DNA from 2 places in the Crossiella cryophila genome. Region 1 is predicted to be linked to the other one. Evidence: riboswitches for the same ligand, from Rfam matches in the RefSeq annotation. Region 1 holds a riboswitch; the other holds the start of a gene.

Region 1 (3,487 bases):
AGGAGTGCCCACGGCTCCGGGAGCCAGCGCCTCTACTCCTTCAAGGACATCCTGGTCCTGAAGGTGGTCAAACGTCTGCTCGACACCGGTGTCTCACTGCAGAACATCCGGGTCGCGGTGGATCACCTGCGCCGCCGCGGCGTGCGCGACCTGGCCCGGATCACGCTGTTCAGCGACGGCACCACGGTGTACGAGTGCACCTCCCCCGAGGAGGTGGTGGATCTGCTGCAGGGCGGGCAGGGCGTGTTCGGGATCGCCGTCAGCGGGGCGATGCGCGAGATCAGCGGCACCATCCACGAGTTCCCGGCCGAACGCGCCGACGGCGTGGAGCTGCTGCCCGGCGAGGACGACGAACTCTCCCGCAAGCGCCGGGACCGGCAGACCGGCTGAACCCCGCCCCTGCTCCGAACGGGTCGACCGCCGGGGCAGGAAACCGCGCTCGCCCTTCTGCCGGCGCACCCGGTGCCCAACACTGACCGCGGGCCGCCGCAGGGCGGCCGTGATCAGGGGGTTCACCAGCCATGATTCGACGTGTTGTGTTGCTGCTGCTCGCGGTGCTGGCCGCGGCCTTCGGCCTGGCCGCGACCGCGGCGGCCGGTCCGGAGGGCGCCACCAGACCGATGACCCTGCGATTCGAGCAGGCGGGTTTCGTCGCCCAGGTCACCAGGGTCTGCGATCCCCGGTGTACCGACACGGTGCGCGGGGTGTTCGTCACCGCGGGCGCCCCGGAGGAGTGCTACCGCCTGGAAAGCTCGATGCGCGGGCTGTGGTTGCCGTTCACCGAACCCCAGTGCGGCCTGGACAAGAGCCGGGTCACCCAGTCCTGGCACACCTTCCCGCCCGGCTTCTACCGGATCTGCCGCGGTGTCTGGCCGGACTGCGGCCCCGAGGTGCGCACCCCGGTCTGGGACATCCACGGCAGCCCCGCCACCGCCGCCGCGCCGCTGGGTTCGATCAGCGTCAGCCACCCCGACGGCCGGGCCCAGCTCTCCGCCTCGGCGCAGACCGTGTGCAACCCGGCGTGCGTCACCACCGTCTCCGGCGTCTTCGACACCAGGGCGCCCAGGCTGAGCTGCTACTGGGCGGAGGCATTCGCCGGCACGAACTGGACCGACATCTCCCAGACCCAGTGCGGCGCCTCCCGGGAACAGGTGCGCGAGGCGTTCCGGTTCAGCACCCCCACCGCCTACCGGGTCTGCCGCCAGGGCGCACTCGGCCAGCCCGCCGACTGCGGCCCGCCAAGCAGCGGCTGACCAGCGGCGCTCCAGGTATCCGCGATCGTTACCGCCGATGACCTGAACGACCTAGTCCCCCGATCCGGAACCGGACGCATCCTCGCTGGTGCGCAAGGTATCCGGATTGGGGGAGGGCCATGGCCTTCGAACGTTCCGCCGCGGTCATCGGGGCCGTCGGCGCGGTGGTGGCGGCGGTGGTCGGGGTGTTCCTGACCAGAGCGGTGATCGAACCCGGCGGCAGCTCGCCGAGTCCGACCAGGGTGGTCAGCCAGGAACCCCTCACCACCGCCCGCACCACCGCTCGCACCAGCATCATCCGGCCGACCACCAGCACCGGCCGGCGCACCACCAGCACGACCACCCGGCGTACCACCACGACCACTACCTGTATCTGTCCATGACCACCGTTGGTGACCTGGTGTTCTTGGGCACGTCGGAAACTTCCGGTTAACTCGGGCGGGGTAACATTCGCGCGTAGTCGTGATCCCCACGCGGGAGAGCCCGGACCGGAGCCATCGGTCCGGCGCCGAAGGAGCAACTCCTCCCCGGAACCTCTCAGGCCAAGCGGACCGTGTGGGCAGACGCCTCTGGAAAGCGGTCCTCGCCGTGCGCGCGGACCCGCCGACGGTGCAAGTCCGGTCCGCCGTGGCCGGGTGAAGCTCTCAGGCGCCCGGACACCGGGTACGGACAGAGGGGGAGGGCAGTTCCGCATGCCCACCCCTAGGCGCCGGAGGCGAGAGCATGACCCAGCCGAACCCCGATCGCATCCCGTTGGCCGCGCTTGAGCACGGCACGCCCTTCGCCGACCGGCACGTCGGTCCGCGGCCCGCCGAACTGGCCCGGATGCTCGACGTCATCGGGGTCGGCTCGCTGGAGGAACTCGCCCAGCGGGCGGTGCCCCAGGTGATCCGCGAGGGTGAGCTGACCCTGGCCCTGCCCGCCCCGGCCACCGAGGCCGAGGCACTGGCCGAACTGCGCGCGCTGGCCGCCCGCAACACGCTCAAGGCCCCCATGATCGGGCTCGGCTACTACGGCACCGTGACCCCGCCGGTGATCAAGCGGAACATCCTGGAAAGCCCCGCCTGGTACACCGCGTACACCCCGTACCAGCCGGAGATCTCCCAGGGCCGGCTCGAAGCCCTGCTCAACTTCCAGACCATGGTCTCCGACCTGACCGGCCTGGACACCGCCAACGCCTCCATGCTCGACGAGGGCACCGCCGCCGCCGAGGCCATGACGCTGGTGCGCCGGGCAGGCAAGTCCAAGTCGCCGCGCTTCGTCGTCGACGCCGACTCGCTGCCGCAGACCATCGCCGTCATCGAGACCCGCGCCGAACCGCTCGGCATCGAGATCGTGCTCGCCGACCTCACCCAGGGCCTGCCCGAAGGCGAGTTCTTCGGCGTGCTGCTGTCCTACCCGGGCGCCGGCGGCGCGGTCCGCGACTACCGCGCGCTGGTCGAGCAGGCACACGAACGCGGTGCCCAGGTCGCCGTCGCCGCCGACCTGCTCGCGCTGACCCTGCTGGTCCCGCCCGGCGAGTTCGGCGCCGACGTCGTGGTCGGCACCACCCAGCGCTTCGGCGTGCCGATGGGCTTCGGCGGCCCGCACGCCGGCTACATGGCGGTGCGCGCCGGACTCGAGCGCCAGCTGCCCGGCCGCCTGGTCGGGGTCAGCGTGGACGCCGACGGCAACCCCGCCTACCGGCTCGCGCTGCAGACCCGCGAGCAGCACATCCGCCGGGAGAAGGCCACCAGCAACATCTGCACCGCCCAGGTGCTCCTGGCCGTGATCGCCGCGATGTACGCGGTCTACCACGGCCCCGAGGGCCTGCGCGGCATCGCCACCCGGGTGCACCGCCTGGCCACCGTGCTCGGCGCCGGCCTGCGGGCAGGCGGCATCGACCTGAAGCACGAGCGCTACTTCGACACCGTGCTCGCGCACGTGCCCGGCAGGGCAGCCGAGATCGTCGCCAACGCCCGCGCCCTGGGCGTCAACCTGCGCCTGGCCGACAACGACCACGTCGGCATCGCCTGCGACGAGACCACCACCCGCGAGCACCTCGCGCTGGTGTGGCAGGCATTCGGCGTCACCGGCGACGTGGACGCGCTGGACGCGGCCACCCCCGACGCCCTCGGCACCGAACTGAACCGCGAGTCGGAGTACCTGACCCACCCGGTCTTCCACGCCCACCGCTCGGAGACCGCGCTGCTGCGTTACCTGCGCGGCCTCTCCGACAAGGACGTCGCGCTGGA
Region 2 (3,487 bases), 1.8 Mb from region 1:
CCCCCGCCTCCGGGAGCTGGACGAAGACCACATCGCCCAGTGCCTCGGCGGCGTAGGCGGTGATCCCGACCGTGGCGACCGGACCGTCAGTGATCCACTCGTGGTCCTTGGTGTAGTGCAGCTCGGGGGGAACCGGCATCGCTTGTACAGCCTTTCGGGAAAGTATGTGCAGGTGGGAGGGGTCAGCGCGAGCGCTTGTAGAACGGCAGCGCGACTACTTCCGCCGGTTCGGCGTTACCGCGCACGTCCACCACGACCTCGGTGCCCGCCGCGGTGTGCGCGTGGTCCAGGTAGGCCATCGCGATCGGGTGACCCAGGGTGGGGGAGGGCGCGCCGCTGGTGATCTCGCCCACCACGGTGCCGTCGGCGAGCTTGACCAGCTGACCGGCCCGCGGGCTGCGGCGGCTCTTGCCTGCCAGCCCGACCAGGGCGCGGGTGGTGTGCTGACGGGCTTCCAGCGCGCTGCGGCCGACGAAGTCGCCGAGCTTGTCGAAGCGGACCACCCGGCCCAGCCCGGCGTCGAAGGGGGTCAGTCCGACGTGCAGCTCGTTGCCGTACAGCGCCATGCCCGCCTCCAGCCGGAGGGTGTCCCGGCAGGCCAGCCCGGCCGGGCGCAGGCCAAGCGGCTCACCGGCCTCGGCGATCCGCCGCCACACCGCCTCGGCCAGTTCGGCCGCCACGTAGACCTCGAACCCGTCCTCGCCGGTGTAGCCGGTGCGGGCCAGGTAGACGGGGTGCCCGGCGATCACCGCGGGGCGCCCGGCGTAGTACTTCAGGCCGGTGAGGTCCTCGCCGGTGACCGCGGTGACGATCTCGGCGGCGACCGGGCCCTGCACCGCGATCAGCGCGGTCTCGGCGGAGCGGTCGATCACCTCGGCGCTCAGCCCGTGTGCCCGCTCACCCAGCAGCGCCCGCACCACCGCGGCGTTGGATGCGTTGGCCACCACCAGGAACTTGCGCTCGGCCTGCCGGTAGACCACCAGGTCGTCCAGCACGCCGCCGTTGGTGTGGCAGAGCATGGTGTAGCGGGCCCGGCCGATGGCCAGTGAGCCGATCGCGCCGACCAGCGCGTAGTCCAGCACCCGGCCGGCTTCCGGCCCGGAGATCTCGATCTCGCCCATGTGGCTGAGGTCGAAGAGCCCGGCCGCCTCGCGCACCACCTTGTGCTCGGCCAGCTCGCTGCCGTAACGCAGCGGCATCGACCACCCGGCGAAGTCGGTGAACTGGGCGCCCAGCGCGACGTGCTGAGCGTGCAGGGGGCTGCGGCGGGACAGGCCGACGGCGGTCACGGGAGGCTCCTGGGGTCGAGGCGTCCACCGGCATGCGGACACCGCTGCTGAGCCTCCCCGCTCTGTCATGGGACCTGAGAGCTTCGCCGCGCGGACGCGGGTTGCACCGTGGGTGAGGTGGGCGAACCCACCTGCTTTCCAGAGTCGCCTCGCTCGAACGGTGACGTTGCCTGAGAGTTTCCGGGGAGTGGTTGCTCCTTCGGCGTCCCGCGCGTGCTTCGTGCCGGGATCTCTCCCGCCCGAGCTCAAACGGCCGATATGCGGTTGTGCCGCGAACCTTCCGGGACGGCCGAGGGGTCTGTCAACCCCTGGGCAGTTCGACCTTGACCCGCAGCCCGCCGTCCGGCCGGGGCTCCGCCTTGACCGTGCCGCCGTGCGCGCGGGTGATCGAGTCCACGATGGACAGGCCGAGGCCAGCGCCTTCGCCCTTGGCGGTGCGGCCCTCGCCGCGCCGGAACGGCTCGAACAGCTGTGGGATCTGACTCACCGGCACCTTCGGGCCGGTGTTGGACACGGTGAGGCCGCCGAAGACGTCCGTGCGCACCCACACCGTGCCGCCGGCAGGCAGGTTGTGCCGGATCGCGTTGGAGACCAGGTTGGTGACCAGCTGGGTGAGCAGCACCCGGTCGCCGGAGACGGTCGCCTCGGTGATCCGCACCTGGAGTTCGATCTCCCGCCGCGCGGCCTCGGCCCGGTACTGCTCGACCGCCTCGGTGACCACGGTGTGCATCTCCACCCTGGTGCGTTTGGCCAGGCCGCGGTCGCTGCGGGCGAGCACCAGCAGGCCGTCGATGAGCCGTTCGATCCGCCGGTTCGCGGTGAGCAGCTGCTCGCGGATCTCGGCCGCCTTCTCCGGCGTGGGGTTGCCTGCCAGCCCGATCTGCACCGCAGCCCGCTGCACGGCCAGCGGCGTGCGCAGTTCGTGCGAGGCGTTGGCCACGAACCGGCGCTGGCTGTCGAAGGAGGATTCGAGGCGGTCCAGCATCCGGTCGAAGGTCTCGGCCAGTTCGGTCAGCTCATCCGGCGGGCCCTTGATCGCCAGCCGCTCGTGCAGGTTGGAGGAGGAGAGCCGTTGCGCGGTGGCGGTGATGGTGTGCAGCGGCTGGAGCACCCGGCCGGAGAGCCACCAGCCGGCGGCCACCGACACCGCGGCCACCCCGATCAGCGACAGGATGGAGATCAGCAGCAGGGTCTCCAGGGTGGTGGCCTCCACCGCCCTGGTCACCTCGGCGGCGGGGAGGAAGGCCAGCGTGCCGTCCGGCCGGGTCTGGCGCAGCGCGGTCGAGGCCTGCAATCCCTCCATCGGGATGGTGCGGGCCACCGCGGTGCCGAGCCGGAACGAGAGCTGGTCGCGTACCAGCAGGTAGATCACGGTGAGCAGCACCGCGCCGCTGCCGAGGAACAGCGCGCCGTAGAGCGCGGTCAGCTTGACCCGGACGGTCAGCCGGGTCGGCCTGCGGTCAGATCCGGTAGCCGGCACCGGGCACCGTCTCGATCACCGGCGGCTCGCCGAGTTTGGCCCGCAGCTTGGACATGGCCACCCGGACCGCGTTGGTGAACGGGTCGGCGTGCTCGTCCCAGGCCAGTTCGAGCAGCCGTTCCGAGCTGACCACCGCGCCCTGGGCGCGCAGCAGCACCGACAACACGGCGAACTCCTTGGGGGACAGGTCGACCCGCCGCCCGTCCCGGCTGACCAGGCGGTTGGCCACGTCCAGCCGGACGCCGTTGCGGGTCAGCACCGGCGGCAGCGCGGGCTGGCTGCGCCGACCGAGTGCCTGCACCCTGGCCAGCAGCTCGGGGTACTCGAACGGCTTGGTCAGGTAGTCGTCGGCGCCCAGCTGCAGACCGTCCACTTTGTCCTCGAGCGATCCGGCGGCGGTGAGCATCAGCACCTTGGTGCGGCTGCCCTGGGTGGCCAGTTCGGCGCACACGTCGTCGCCGTGCCTGCCGGGCAGGTCGCGGTCGAGCACCAGCACGTCGTAGTCGTGCACGGCCAGCCGCTCCTGCGCGTCCAGCCCGTCGTGCACCACGTCCACCGCCATCGCCTCCGCGCGCAGCCCGGAGGCCACCAGCTCGGCGAGCACGACCTCGTCCTCGGCCACCAGTACCCGCATGGCACCGAGTATGCGCCGGGCCGGGGTTTCCGAAACGTTTCCGCTCGCGGAGAGCCTCCGGAAACACCCGTCCGCGTAGACCTG

Evidence for each region. A riboswitch is a leader RNA that binds a small molecule or an ion and turns the genes downstream of it on or off. The one in region 1 is predicted to bind glycine.
Region 2: linked by a shared signal. The riboswitch ahead of gcvT (glycine cleavage system aminomethyltransferase GcvT) and the one ahead of gcvP (aminomethyl-transferring glycine dehydrogenase) in region 1 are both predicted to bind glycine.

What each region holds. Positions count from the first base shown of each region.
Region 1 covers NZ_JACHMH010000001.1:4,153,458-4,156,944, forward strand. Annotated here, with positions in the region: gene HNR67_RS18570 (MerR family transcriptional regulator) at 1-390, shown strand, start outside; gene HNR67_RS18575 (hypothetical protein) at 522-1,253, shown strand; gene HNR67_RS18580 (hypothetical protein) at 1,373-1,636, shown strand; glycine riboswitch at 1,718-1,817, shown strand; glycine riboswitch at 1,824-1,912, shown strand; gene gcvP (aminomethyl-transferring glycine dehydrogenase) at 1,977-3,487, shown strand, end outside.
Region 2 covers NZ_JACHMH010000001.1:2,361,051-2,364,537, forward strand. Annotated here, with positions in the region: gene gcvH (glycine cleavage system protein GcvH) at 1-139, opposite strand, end outside; gene gcvT (glycine cleavage system aminomethyltransferase GcvT) at 183-1,274, opposite strand; glycine riboswitch at 1,342-1,437, opposite strand; glycine riboswitch at 1,438-1,537, opposite strand; gene HNR67_RS11005 (sensor histidine kinase) at 1,591-2,769, opposite strand; gene HNR67_RS11010 (response regulator transcription factor) at 2,750-3,403, opposite strand.